3 regions of the Aureimonas populi genome follow, and region 2 is predicted to be linked to each of the others. Evidence: predicted binding sites of a transcription regulator. Region 2 holds the regulator's gene; each other region holds the start of a gene.
The links. The regulator LexA, encoded in region 2, represses DNA repair genes until DNA is damaged. The targets are predictions, from matches to a motif close to TGTTCNNNNTGTGTTCNG.
Positions count from the first base shown of each region.

Region 1: a site for LexA is predicted at 2,389-2,406, ahead of parE (DNA topoisomerase IV subunit B). Genes of this name have one in related genera too.
Region 3: a site for LexA is predicted at 2,672-2,689, ahead of uvrA (excinuclease ABC subunit UvrA). Genes of this name have one in related genera too.

Region 1 is NZ_CP072611.1:2,862,675-2,867,334, forward strand. Features, by position in the region: gene J7654_RS13475 (NAD(P)H-hydrate dehydratase) at 1-192, opposite strand, end outside; gene J7654_RS13480 (P-II family nitrogen regulator) at 519-857, shown strand; gene glnA (type I glutamate--ammonia ligase) at 904-2,313, shown strand; gene parE (DNA topoisomerase IV subunit B) at 2,506-4,527, shown strand.
Region 2 is NZ_CP072611.1:2,692,593-2,697,252, reverse strand. Features, by position in the region: gene trpD (anthranilate phosphoribosyltransferase) at 1-10, shown strand, start outside; gene trpC (indole-3-glycerol phosphate synthase TrpC) at 7-804, shown strand; gene moaC (cyclic pyranopterin monophosphate synthase MoaC) at 801-1,289, shown strand; gene J7654_RS12700 (molybdopterin molybdotransferase MoeA) at 1,286-2,497, shown strand; gene lexA (transcriptional repressor LexA) at 2,572-3,279, shown strand; gene J7654_RS12690 (ComEC/Rec2 family competence protein) at 3,302-4,660, opposite strand, start outside.
Region 3 is NZ_CP072611.1:2,854,997-2,859,656, forward strand. Features, by position in the region: gene gyrA (DNA gyrase subunit A) at 1-1,208, opposite strand, end outside; gene ssb (single-stranded DNA-binding protein) at 1,566-2,108, opposite strand; gene J7654_RS18360 (VOC family protein) at 2,214-2,426, opposite strand; gene J7654_RS18365 (VOC family protein) at 2,395-2,634, opposite strand; gene uvrA (excinuclease ABC subunit UvrA) at 2,780-4,660, shown strand, end outside.

The DNA of each region.
Region 1 (4,660 bases), 170 kb from region 2:
GCGATCCGTGGTGCCAGCGAAAATCTCGACATCGCATCCGCGCTCGCGAAGGAGCCGGGCCGCGACGAAGGCGTCGCCGCCATTGTTGCCGGGGCCCGCGAGAACCGAGACGGGACGACCCCACCCGAATTGATCGATCACCGCCGTCGCCACGGCGTTTCCCGCCGTTTCCATCAGTTGCAAGATCGGCACTCCACTTTCGACCGTCAGTCGATCGGCGTGTGCCATTTCATCGGGCGAGAGAAGATGAGGAATTACAGTCATTTGTGAAATTATGACGCCTTAATGGGCAAAGCGCACAAAGAAAGTGCAGATAATTGTCGAATCTTGCGCCGTTTCCTCTAGATGGCGCGGTAGCGTGTCAAATGGGAAGCCGCTACACAACGCCCGATGCCGTCAATGGTTCGCTTGGCCCCAATTGCCTTGCAGCCGCTTCGGCCTGCCGGAACGCCCTGCTCGCGAAGGCGATTTAAGGCATGTTCGGGTCGTCGGGACGAGAGATGCGAGGAGAAGGTCCGATGAAGAAGGTCGAGGCGATCATCAAGCCGTTCAAGCTGGACGAAGTGAAGGAAGCGCTTCAGGACGTCGGGCTCCAGGGCATCACCGTGACGGAAGCCAAGGGCTTCGGCCGCCAGAAAGGCCACACGGAGCTTTACCGGGGCGCGGAATACGTCGTCGATTTCCTCCCCAAGGTGAAGATCGAGGTCGTTCTTGCCGACGAGTCCGTGGCTGCGGCCGTGGAGGCCATTCGCAAGGCCGCCCAGACGGGCCGCATCGGCGACGGCAAGATTTTCGTGTCAAACATCGAGGAGGCGATCCGCATCCGCACCGGCGAAGCCGGCGTGGACGCCATCTGACCGCCCCGCATTCTTTCAACCCTATCGTCGAGACCAGGAGCCAGGGATGACATCGGCCAACGATATTCTGAAGCAGATCAAGGACAACGAGATCAAGTTCGTCGATCTGCGCTTTACCGATCCGAAGGGAAAGCTGCAGCACGTCACGATGGACGTGTCCATCGTGGACGAGGACATGTTCTCCGAAGGCTCGATGTTCGACGGTTCCTCCATCGCCGGCTGGAAGGCGATCAACGAGTCGGACATGGTCCTGATGCCCGATCCCGAGACGGCGCACATGGACCCGTTCTTCGCGCAGTCGACCATGGCGATCTACTGCGACATCCTCGATCCGATCTCGGGTGAGAGCTACAACCGCGACCCGCGCTCGACGGCCAAGAAGGCCGAGGCGTACCTCCAGCAGTCCGGCATCGGCGATACCGCCTATTTCGGCCCCGAGGCCGAGTTCTTCGTCTTCGACGACGTGAAGTACAAGGCGGACCCCTACAATACCGGCTTCAAGCTCGACTCGACCGAGCTGCCCTCGAACGACGATGCGGATTACGAGACGGGCAATCTTGGCCACCGTCCGCGTATCAAGGGCGGTTACTTCCCGGTTCCCCCCATCGATTCGCTTCAGGACATGCGCTCCGAGATGCTGACGGTGATGGCCGAGATGGGCGTCGCGGTCGAAAAGCATCACCACGAGGTGGCGGCCGCGCAGCACGAACTCGGCATCAAGTTCGACACGCTCGTGCGCAACGCCGACAAGATGCAGATCTACAAGTACGTGATCCATCAGGTCGCAAACGCCTACGGCAAGACGGCCACCTTCATGCCCAAGCCGGTCTTCGGCGACAACGGCTCGGGCATGCATGTCCACCAGTCGATCTGGAAGGCCGACAAGCCCACCTTCGCGGGCAATGAATATGCCGGCCTGTCGGACACCGCGCTGTTCTACATCGGCGGCATCATCAAGCATGCCAAGGCGCTGAACGCATTCACCAACCCGTCGACCAACTCGTTCAAGCGCCTCGTGCCGGGCTACGAGGCTCCGGTGCTGCTCGCCTATTCGGCGCGCAACCGTTCCGCCTCCTGCCGCATCCCCTTCGGCCAGTCGCCGAAGGCCAAGCGCGTCGAGGTCCGCTTCCCCGACCCGACGGCGAACCCCTACCTCGCCTTCTCAGCCATGCTCATGGCCGGCCTCGACGGCATCAAGAACAAGATCCATCCGGGCGCGGCCATGGACAAGGACCTTTACGACCTGCCGCCCGAGGAGCTGAAGGAGATCCCCACCGTCTGCCGCACCCTGCGCGAGGCGATGGAAAGCCTGGATGCCGACCGCGACTTCCTGAAGGCCGGCGGCGTGTTCGACGACGACCAGATCGACGCCTTCATCGACCTGAAGATGGCCGAGGTGCTGCGCTACGAGATGACGCCGCATCCGGTCGAGTTCGACATGTACTATTCGGTCTGAGCCTCGAGGCCGACCCGATCGAAGAGGGCCCCGTTCGCGGGGCCTTTTTTCGTGGCGGGTCTGCAACGGGCCGTCAGTTCCGGCCTTGTTTTCACCAGCGCGCCTTGAAGAACATTTCGTGAAAGTATACCCCTAGGCCATGGCACTTCATGGCGGGAGCAGGCGTTTGCGGGCAGCGGGAATAGGTCCTCTATGAGTGATGATCTGTTCTCCGGCGCTGCCGCGCGCAAGCCCGTGCGTGCCCCTGCCCGACCCCTCGCGGTGGCCGAGCCCTTTGTCCAGAACACCGAATATACGGCTGCCGATATCGAGGTGCTGGAAGGGCTCGAGCCTGTGCGCCGCCGCCCCGGAATGTATATCGGCGGCACCGACTCCAAGGCGATGCATCACCTTTTCGCTGAGGTGATCGACAATTCGATGGACGAGGCGGTCGCGGGCCACGCATCGGTCATCGACGTCTCGCTGGACGCGGATGGCTATCTCTCGGTGACGGATAACGGGCGCGGCATTCCCATCGACCCGCACCCGAAATACCGCGACAAGTCCGCGCTGGAGGTGATCCTCACTACGCTTCATGCGGGCGGCAAGTTCGATTCGCGCGTCTACGAAACCTCCGGCGGCCTGCACGGCGTGGGCGTTTCCGTGGTGAATGCCCTGTCGGAGCGGCTGGATGTCGAGATCGCGCGCGGGCGCAAGCTTTACCGGCAGTCTTATGCGCGCGGCCTGGCCGTCACCCCGCTGGAGGAAGCGGGCGACGTTCAGAACCGGCGTGGAACGCGCGTGCGCTTCAAGCCAGATCCGCTGATCTTCGGAGAGGAGGCGGCTTTCGAACCCGCCCGCCTCTTCGCGATGGCCCGATCCAAGGCCTACCTGTTCGGCGGCGTTGAAATCCGCTGGTCATGCGATCCCCGGCTGCTCGACGGCAGCGATCAGGTGCCGGCCCGTGCAAGCTTTCACTTTCCCGGCGGCCTGAAGGATTATCTCGCCGCATCCATCGGCAAGGAGCATCGCGTCACCTCGCAGATCTTCGCTGGCCGAACGGAGAAGGTCTCCGGCCACGGTGCGGTGGAATGGGCGGTGTCGTGGACGGCGGCCGATGGCTTCGTGCGTTCCTACTGCAACACGATCCCGACGCCCGAGGGCGGCACTCACGAGGCCGGCCTGCGTTCGGTCCTGCTGCGCGGACTCAAGGCCTTCGCGGAGATTTCGGGAAACAAGAAGGCTTCGATCATCACGGCGGACGACGTGATGATGACGGCCTCCGCCATGCTGTCCGTCTTCATCCGCGAGCCCGAATTCGTCGGGCAGACCAAGGATCGGCTGGCCACCGCCGAGGCGCATCGCATCGTGGAAGCCTCGCTCCGAGACAGTTTCGACATCTGGCTCGCTTCCTCGCCGCAGGATGCGGCCCGGCTGATCGAATGGGTGGTGGAACGCGCCGACGAGCGCCTGCGCCGCCGGCAGGAGAAGGAAGTCAGCCGCAAGACAGCAACGCGCAAGCTGCGCCTGCCCGGCAAGCTGGCGGATTGCTCGCAGACCGGCGCCGCGGGAGCCGAGCTCTTCATCGTGGAGGGCGATTCTGCCGGCGGTTCCGCCAAGCAGGCCCGAGACCGTTCGCGGCAGGCAATTCTTCCCCTGCGCGGCAAGATATTGAACGTCGCGTCGGCCGGGCGCGAAAAGCTGGGCGCCAACCAGCAGCTTTCCGACCTCATCCAGGCGCTGGGCTGCGGAACGCGCGGCAAATACCGGGAGGCGGACCTTCGCTACGAGCGGGTCATCATCATGACCGACGCCGATGTCGACGGCGCGCATATCGCTTCGCTGCTGATTACCTTCTTCTTCCAGGAAATGCCCGAGCTGATCCGCGAGGGGCATCTCTTCCTCGCCGTGCCGCCGCTCTACAAGCTGAGCCAGGGAGGCAAGACGGTCTATGCCCGCGACGACCGCGACCGGGAGCGTCTGATTGCGCGCGACTTCAAGGGGAAGGGCAAGATCGAGATCAGCCGCTTCAAGGGCTTGGGCGAGATGCTGCCCTCGCAACTGAAGGAAACGACGATGGACCCGCGCAAGCGCACGCTCCTGCGCGTGGAGATCGACGACGCGGTGGAAAGCGGCACGGCGGGGGCTGTCGATGCGCTGATGGGCAGCAAGCCTGAGGCTCGTTTTCGCTTCATCCAGGACCGCGCGGCCTTTGCCGAAGACCTCGACGTCTGACGCACCCGACCCATCTTGCCCTAGCGCTTCTCGCCAAAGGTTCGATACGATGTTGCTTCCGTCCCGCCTCGCCGCCGCTGCTGCCATTCTCGCCCTGGGGTCGATGCCGGTGGGGGCGCAGGAGAGCCCTCCT
Region 2 (4,660 bases):
AGGGGCATGAGCGACATTCTCTCCCGGATCGGAGCCTACAAGCGCGAAGAGATCGCCCGCGCACGACAAGCCGTGCCGCTGGGCGAGCTGGAGCGGCGGATCGCCGAAAGGGACGCGCCGCGCGGCTTCGAGCGCGCCATCCGCTCCACGCTGGATAAGGGTCGCTTCGCGCTGATCGCGGAGGTGAAGAAGGCAAGCCCCTCCAAGGGCCTGATCCGCCCGGATTTCGACCCGCCTGCCCTGGCGAAGGCCTATGAGCGCGGCGGCGCGACATGCCTCAGCGTTCTGACGGACGCGCCCTCCTTTCAGGGGCACGCTTCCTTCCTCACGGCTGCCCGGGATGCGACGGCACTGCCCGCGCTGCGAAAGGACTTCCTCTTCGACCCCTATCAGGTGGCCGAAGCGCGAGCATGGGGCGGGGACGCCATTCTGGTGATCATGGCGGCGGTGGAGGACAGCCTTGCCGCCGAACTCGAGTCGGCCGCCCTGCATCACGGGCTCGATGTCCTGATCGAGGTTCACGACGAGGCGGAGCTGGAGCGCGCCCTGAAGCTGGCGTCCCCCCTGATCGGCATCAACAACCGCAACCTGCGCACTTTCGAAACGGATCTGGCAACCTCCGAGCGCCTTGCGCCGCTTGTGCCAGAGGATCGGATCGTGGTGGGCGAGAGCGGGATCAACCTGAATGTGGACTGCCTGCGGCTGAGGAAGGCCGGGATCGGCACGATCCTGGTCGGCGAGAGCCTGATGCGCCACGAGGACGTGGAGGCCGCCACGCGCGCTTTGCTGGGGGATATCCGATGAAGCCGGACGCGCCGGGCCTGACGCATCTGGACGCCACCGGCGCGGCTTCGATGGTCGACGTGGGCGACAAGGCGGAAACGATGCGCGTCGCACGGGCCGAGGGATTGGTGACGATGCGTTCCGAGACACTCGACCTCATCCTTTCGGGGCAGGCGAAGAAGGGCGATGTCATCTCCATCGCGCGCATCGCCGGCATAATGGCGGCCAAGAAGACGTCCGATCTCATCCCTTTGTGCCATCCGCTGATGCTCGACAAGGTGGGCGTGGAGATCGAGGCGGAGCCCTCCCTGCCGGGTTTGCGCGTTACCGCCACGGCCAGGCTCTCGGGCAAGACGGGCGTGGAGATGGAAGCACTGACGGCCGTTTCAGTCGCCTGCCTCACCGTCTACGACATGGCAAAGGCTGTCGATCGGTCGATGCAGATCACCGCCATCCGCCTCCTGGAGAAGTCCGGCGGCCGTTCGGGCGACTGGGCGGCGGAATGAGCCTTCTGCCGCTGGAAGCCGCGCTCGAACGACTCCTCTCCGACGTTTCGCCCATCACCGACGAGGAGCTTGTTCCGCTGCGCGAGGCCACCGGCCGGGTTCTGGCATGTGACGTGAGCGCACTTCGCACCCAGCCGGATTTCAACGCCTCGGCCATGGACGGCTACGCAGTGCGATCCGCACAGACGGCCTCGCCTCCATCCGTGCTGTCGGTCATAGGCGAATCGGCCGCCGGCCACGCCTTCGGCGGCCGGATACAGGATGGCGAGGCCGTTCGTATCTTCACAGGCGCGCCCGTGCCCGACGGGGCCGACGCCGTTCTGATCCAGGAGGATGCCGAGCGGCTCGGCGAACGTCAGGTGCGCGTTCTTGCCGTCGTCATGCCCGGCGAGAACGTCCGCCCCGCCGGCAACGATTTTCGACAGGGCGACGTGCTCCTTCAGCGACATGCGCGCTTGACGCCCGGTGCCGTGGCGCTGGGCGCGAGCGGCGGCCATCCCCGCCTGCCCGCCCTGCGTCGTCCCCGCGTGGCCATCCTCGCCACGGGCTCCGAACTGGTCGAGCCCGGCGCGCCACTCGGCCCCTCGCAGATCGTCGCCTCGAACAGCTACGGCCTGGCTGCTCTCGTCGAGGCGAATGGGGGGGAGGTTCTGGATTGCGGCATCGCGCCCGACCGGGTGGGCGACATCCGCGCGCAGATAGACCGCGCCTTGCGCGACGGCGCCGACATCTTCGTCTCCATCGGCGGCGCATCCGTCGGCGACCACGATCTCGCGGCGAAAGCTTTCGAGGAATCGGGGGCAACACTCGACTTCTGGAAGGTGGCCATGCGGCCCGGCAAGCCCCTGATGGCCGGGCGCCTCGGGCCGATGCGGCTTCTCGGCCTGCCCGGTAACCCTTCCTCCTGCATGGTCGCGGCCACGCTGTTCCTGCGTCCCCTGCTCCGCCGCCTCGCGTGCCTGCCTCCCATCGTCGAGAGAACCGGGCGCCTCGGCAGCGGGATGCGCGCGAATGGCGTGCGCGCCGATTTCGTCAGATCGATGCTGAACCCCGCGGGCGACCGCGAAACGCCGGAAGTCCTGCCGCTCGACAGGCAGGATTCCTCGCTCCTTTCAATCTACGCCCGTGCGCAGGTCCTCATCCACCGCCCTCCCCACGCGCCCCCGGCCAGCCCAGGGGACGCCTGCCGTTTCGTCGTTCTGGACTGACGGGTCCTTGCGGAACACAACTAGAACAGATAGGTTTGTTCAGGTTTTGTTTTTGATTCTGCGGGGCCGCCTCGATGCTGACGCGCAAGCAGCACGATCTTCTTCTCTTCATTCACGAGCGGTTGCAGGCTGCCGGCGTTCCGCCATCCTTCGACGAGATGAAGGACGCGCTCGAACTGAAGTCCAAGTCGGGCATTCATCGGCTCATCACGGCACTGGAGGAGCGCGGCTTCATTCGCCGCCTTCCCAATCGCGCCCGGGCGCTGGAAATCCTGCGGCTGCCCGAAGGCAGCGCCAAGCCGGCGCGCCCGGCCGGCGGCTTCAAGCCGAGCATCGTGGGCGGTGCCCGTGCACCGGCGGCGGAAAAGAAGGGCATGGGCGCGCATGAGGCCGCCAATGATGGCGTGAGTGTCCCCGTCATGGGCCGCATCGCGGCGGGCGTGCCCATCTCGGCCATCCAGAACAACACGCGGCACGTCACCCTGCCCGCCGACCTGATTGGCGGCGGGGAGCATTACGCACTCGATGTGGCCGGCGATTCGATGATCGAGGCGGGAATTCTCGACGGCGATACGGTCATCATCCGGCGCGGCGATACGGCCAGCCCGGGAGAGATCGTGGTCGCACTGGTGGACGACGAGGAAGCCACGCTCAAGCGGTTTCGGCGCAAGGGCGACAGGATTGCCCTGGAAGCGGCCAATCCAGCCTACGAGACACGCATCTTCGGCGCTGACCAGGTGAAGGTGCAGGGCAAGCTCGTCGGGCTGATCCGCCGGTATTAAGGCCGAACTGTCGGCTGGCACGCTATTCGGCGGTGGCGGTGCGGGGGGATGCTGATGCGTCCCGCTCCGGGTTGCGCCAGAACTCCGGCCATGGCGCATGGCGGTGCCTGTTCCATTCGCGTGGCTCCGCCGCGATGGAAGGCGTGACAACGGCCCGGCCGGTTTGCGGATCGGCGGAAACGGCGAGAGAACCGGTACGCCGCAAGCTTCGCAGCGTGACGAGGTGCGCCCCGCTGCGGCATTGCGAAAGTCGGATCGCGCGGGAGACGATGGCGACATCCGTGGTGTCGCAGAGAAGTCCCGTCTTCTCGTAGTCCTCGGTCCATCCCACCCTCAACCCGCTGCGCGTCGTGGCCCGGCAGATATTCTCCGTGCAGGTGAAGGCGCCGGGCGAGGTGTCACGGTGCGTGTTCTCTTCGCGCGGATAGGCCTCCGGGAAGGCGCGGCTCCATTGGCTGTCGACGAAGCCGTTCGGCCGCTCCTTCAGATGGGCAAGTCCGCCTTCCTCGCCCACCAGGGCAAGCTGCTTGCCGTCTTCGAAGATCAGGAGTTCGGGCGGCTCGCGGCGATCGGGTGCGAGGGTCAGGCCGACCAAGGCCAGGGGCAAGGCGATCCACCTCAGGCGGCTTGCGAAGAAACAGAGCGAAAGCACCGCAGCCGAAAGCAGAACGAGGCCCGATTTCGTCATGAGCCCGGTCGTGCGGTCGGGAAACCAGGCTGCGAGGATTTCGGCCATACGGAAGACGAGAGTGAGGCCATGGCCCATGGCCTGCCACACCGGCGAATCCAGCCCGAAGGGCATCAGCAGAACCGCGATCAAGGCCGCCGGCATGATCCAGAAGCTGAAGAGCGGCATGATCGCGACATTGGCGATGAGGCCGCCGAGAAGGGCGGCGCGCTGGAAATGATAGACGCCGTAGGGCGCCGTGGCTCCTCCGGCGATAAGCGAGGACAAGGCGAGCGCCATAGTCGCAAGGGCAGCCCCCGCGAGTACGCCGCGCGGTGGCCCCGCCCTGCGCTGCCTGCGCCTGTTCCACCAGCGCATCAAAGCGCCGTAGGCGCCGATCAGGGCGGCCGTCGCGGCGAAGGACATCTGGAAGCTTGCCGTCAGCACCGCATGGGGGCTGATCGCGATGACGATCATCGCGGCGATGGCGACGTTGCGCAGCGTTAATGCGGGCCGATCCAGGAGCACGGCGCCGAGCATGATCACCAGCATGATATAGGAGCGTTGCGTCGCCACGTTGTCGCCGGCGATGAGAAGGTAGGCCGTGGACACCGCGAGCGCGACCAGCGCGGCCATCTTCTTGGTGGAGACGAGGAGCGGCACGGCCGGAAGCAGCGACAGGATCGCGCGCACCGATAGCATGGTGAAGCCGGC
Region 3 (4,660 bases), 160 kb from region 2:
ACGTCCTTGGCTTCCCATTCGCGCTCCATCAACTGTTCGCGCGCTGTCGCCGGGTCGGGCGCGCGGCGGATGAGGGCGATGATCTCGTCGATATTGGCGACCGCGATGGCAAGGCCCACCAGCACATGCGCGCGTTCGCGCGCCTTGCGCAGCAGGAACTTGGTGCGCCGGTTCACCACCTCCTCGCGGAAGGCGATGAAGGCCGAGAGCATGTCGACCAGCGTCATCTGCTCCGGCTTGCCACCGTTCAGCGCCACCATGTTCGCGCCGAAGGAGGTCTGCAGCGGAGTGAAGCGGTAAAGCTGGTTCAGCACCACGTCGGAGGACGCCTCGCGCTTCAGCTCCACCACGACGCGGTAGCCGTCGCGATCGCTCTCGTCGCGAATGTCGGAGACACCTTCGATGCGCTTGTCGCGCACGAGCTCGGCCATCTTCTCGATCATCGTCGCCTTGTTCACCTGGTAGGGAACCTCGGTGACGATGATCGCCTCGCGCTCGCCGCGCATCTCCTCGATATGCACCTTGCCGCGCATCAGGATGGAGCCGCGCCCGGTGGAATAGGCCGACTGGATGCCGGCCCGGCCGAGAATGATCGCGCCCGTCGGGAAATCGGGGCCCGGAATGATCTCGATCAGTTCCGGCAATGTGATCTGCGGATTGTCGATCATGGCCACGCAGCCGTCGACGATCTCGCCGAGATTATGCGGCGGGATGTTCGTCGCCATGCCCACGGCGATGCCGCCGGAGCCGTTGACCAAGAGGTTCGGAACGCGCGCGGGAAGCACCACGGGCTCCATCTCGCGCCCGTCGTAATTCTCCTGGAAGTCGACCGTTTCCTTGTCGATATCCTCGAGGATCGCTTCGGAGACCTTCTCCAGGCGGCACTCGGTGTAGCGCATGGCCGCCGGGGGGTCGCCGTCGATCGAGCCGAAATTGCCCTGCCCGTCGATCAGCGGCGCGCGCAGCGACCAGTCCTGCGCCATGCGCACCAGCGCGTCGTAGATCGAGGCGTCGCCATGCGGATGGTACTTACCCATCACCTCGCCGACGACACCTGCGGATTTGCGGAACGGGCGATTCCAGGCAAGGCCCATTTCGCTCATCGCAAAGAGCACGCGCCGGTGCACGGGCTTCAACCCGTCACGCACGTCGGGCAGCGCGCGGCTCACGATCACGCTCATCGCGTAGTCGAGATAGGACCGCTGCATTTCCTCGATAATGGAGACGGATTCGATCCCGCGCGGGCGTTCGGGCGGGGTTTTGCTGTCTTCGTCGGCCAAGTGGTTTTCCCGGCTGCTTCTAGCGTCAGAGGGGGTATGGAACCTGCGGCCTCAAAGCGCAAGGGCGACGAGCCGCGCCCGGGCGGAAGCCTTGCGCGGTATCCTGGCCCTCGCTCCTCAGCGCGGCGTTAAGCCTCTCGTTCGGCTGGACAGGTGCTCCCCTCGCCACTCCGGTGCGGGGCGCACCTTATGAAAGGAGGCAGCAGGCCGTTGAGAAACGGCCTGGCCATTCCGGTCGAGTCGCTGGTGCGGCCTGCTTCTCGACCGGGCCGCGCGCGTTGATCTTCAGAACGGAATTTCGTCGTCGAGGTCATCCGATCGGCCCCCGCCTCCTCCGCCTCCGGCACTGCCGCCCCCGCGCGAGCTGCCACCGCTGGAACCGTATCCGCCGCCACCGCCGCCGGAGCGTCCCCCGCCCCCGCCGCCGCCGCGCTCGTATCCGCCACCGCCGCCTTCATAAGAGCCGCCGCCTTCGTTGCGGCCGTCGAGCATCTGCAACTCGCCCCGGAAGCGCTGGAGCACGACTTCCGTAGTGTACCGCTTCTGCCCGGACTGGTCGTCCCATGAGCGGGTCTGGAGCTGGCCCTCGATATAGACCTTCGATCCCTTCTTCAGGAACTGCTCGGCCACCTTCACGAGATTCTCGTTGAAGATGACGACGTTGTGCCATTCGGTGCGCTCCTTGCGCTCGCCCGAGGCGCGGTCGCGCCAGCTCTCCGAAGTGGCGATGCGCAGATTGACCACGGCGTCGCCGGAGTTCAGTCGGCGCACCTCCGGGTCCGCCCCGAGATTGCCCACGAGGATGACCTTGTTGACGCTGCCTGCCATGTTTTCCGTCTCCTGCGCCCGGATGAAGTGTTCGGCGAACCTAGGGATGCGACCGCGCCCAAGAAAGGCACAGCTCTGCTTTCCCCCTGATTCTTTCATGATTCGCTACGGCAGCACGATGCTTCCGTCCGCTTGCGGCACGAGGGTCGGTGCATAGGTCACCTCCCAGGGATGGCCGTCGGGATCGGCGAAGTAGCCGACATAACCGCCCCACGGTGCTTCGTGAGGGGCACGAAGCACGGCGGCGCCCGCAGCCTTCGCTTCGCCCATCAACAGGTCTGCCTCCTCACGCGAGCGCGTGTTGTAGGCCAGCGTCACGGGCGCCCGGGCGAGGTTCGGCAAGCCCCGTATCGGCCGTCAGCGCGGCCTGTTCGTACAGCGCGATGGCGCTGCCCCCGATCTGGAAGAAGGCGATTCCCGTCTGGCTCGCGCTGGAGGCTTTCCAGCCGAGCCTCTCGTAAAACGCTCGCGCCCTTCCCACATCGGCCACGCCGAGGGTAAGAAGCGTCATTCTCTGTTCGAACATCACTTGGCCTCTCTTGCCAGCCTCAGGCAGGGCGAATAGGAACATAGAGAGAACACTAGAACGCTTTTCGTCAAGCCGCGTTGTGACCAGACCTCGCCGGGACTGGTTCGGCGGAGATGGGGACCAGGGTGTCGCGGCAGAGCTCATGAAGAACACGATTTCGGTGCGCGGCGCGCGCGAACACAATCTGAAGAATGTCGATCTCGATCTTCCCCGGGACAGCCTGATCGTCATGACGGGGCTCTCCGGGTCGGGCAAGTCGTCGCTCGCCTTCGACACGATCTATGCCGAGGGGCAGAGGCGCTATGTCGAGAGCCTCTCGGCCTATGCGCGCCAGTTCCTCGAGATGATGCAGAAGCCGGACGTCGACCAGATCGACGGCCTCTCGCCGGCCATCTCCATCGAGCAGAAGACCACGTCGAAGAACCCGCGCTCGACGGTGGGCACCGTCACCGAGATCTACGATTACCTGCGCCTTCTTTTCGCGCGGGTGGGCGTGCCCTATTCGCCCACCACTGGCCTGCCGATCGAAAGCCAGACCGTCAGTCAGATGGTCGATCGCATCCTCGCGCTCGAGGAAGGCACGCGCCTGTATCTGCTCGCCCCGCTGGTGCGCGGGCGAAAGGGCGAATACCGCAAGGAACTGGCGGAGCTTCAGAAAAAGGGTTTCCAGCGGGTTCGCATCGATGGCGAGTTTCACGACATTGCCGATGCGCCTGCGCTGGACAAGAAGTACAAGCACGATATCGACATCGTGGTGGACCGCGTCGTGGTTCGCGCGGACATTTCCGCGCGCCTGGCCGACTCGCTCGAGACCGCTCTGCGGCTGGCCGATGGCATCGCGGTGGCCGAATTCGCCGATGGCACGGACGAGCGCGGGAGGCCGCGCCAGATGGTCTTCTCGGAGAAGTTTGCCTGCCCGGTGTCCGGCTTCACAATTCCCGAGATCGAGCCACGTCTCTTCTCCTTCAATAACCCGTTCGGCGCCTGCCCGAGCTGCGACGGCCTCGGCTCTCACCAGGCGGTCGATCCGCGCCTGATCGTGCCGGACGAGAACCGCACGTTGAAGGGAGGGGCCATCGCGCCGTGGGCGAAGTCCACCTCGCCCTATTACGGGCAGACGCTGGAGGCGCTGGGGCGCGAATACGGCTTCAAGCAGACCGACAAATGGTCCGATCTCAGCGAGGCCGCGCGCGAAGCGATCCTGAACGGCACAGGCCGCACAAAGATCGAGTTCCGTTACAATGACGGGCTGCGCTCGTACAAGACGACAAAGCCTTTCGAGGGCATCGTCACCAATCTTGCCCGACGCTATCGCGAGACGGATTCGGCGTGGTCGCGCGAGGAGATCGAGCGATACATGTCGGCCACGCCCTGCCCGGCCTGCACGGGATACCGGCTGAAGCCGGAAGCGCTGGCGGTGAAGATCGCCGGAAAGCATGTCGGTGCCGTCACGGAGCTTTCGATCCGGCAGGCCGCCGCCTGGTTCGAGACGCTGCCCGAGGAACTGACGCAGAAGCAGAACGAGATCGCCGTCCGCATCCTCAAGGAGATTCGCGAGCGACTGAAATTCCTCAACGATGTGGGGCTCGATTACCTGACGCTCGCGCGCGCCTCCGGCACCCTGTCGGGCGGCGAATCGCAGCGTATTCGCCTTGCCTCGCAGATCGGCTCCGGCCTCACCGGCGTTCTGTACGTTCTGGACGAGCCCTCCATCGGCCTGCACCAGCGCGACAATGAACGGCTTCTCGTTACGCTCAAGCATCTGCGAGACATCGGCAATACGGTCATCGTGGTGGAGCACGACGAGGATGCGATCCTTGCGGCCGACCATGTGGTGGATATCGGCCCGGCAGCCGGCATCCACGGCGGCGAGGTGATCGCCTCGGGAACCCCGGCCGAGATCATGGCTCATCCCCGGTCGCTCACCGGCCGCTATCTGTCCGGCGCCCTCGGCGTTCCGGTGCCGCAGAAGCGCCGCAAGGCCACGAAGGGTAAGGCGATCAAGGTTGTCGGCGCGCGTGGC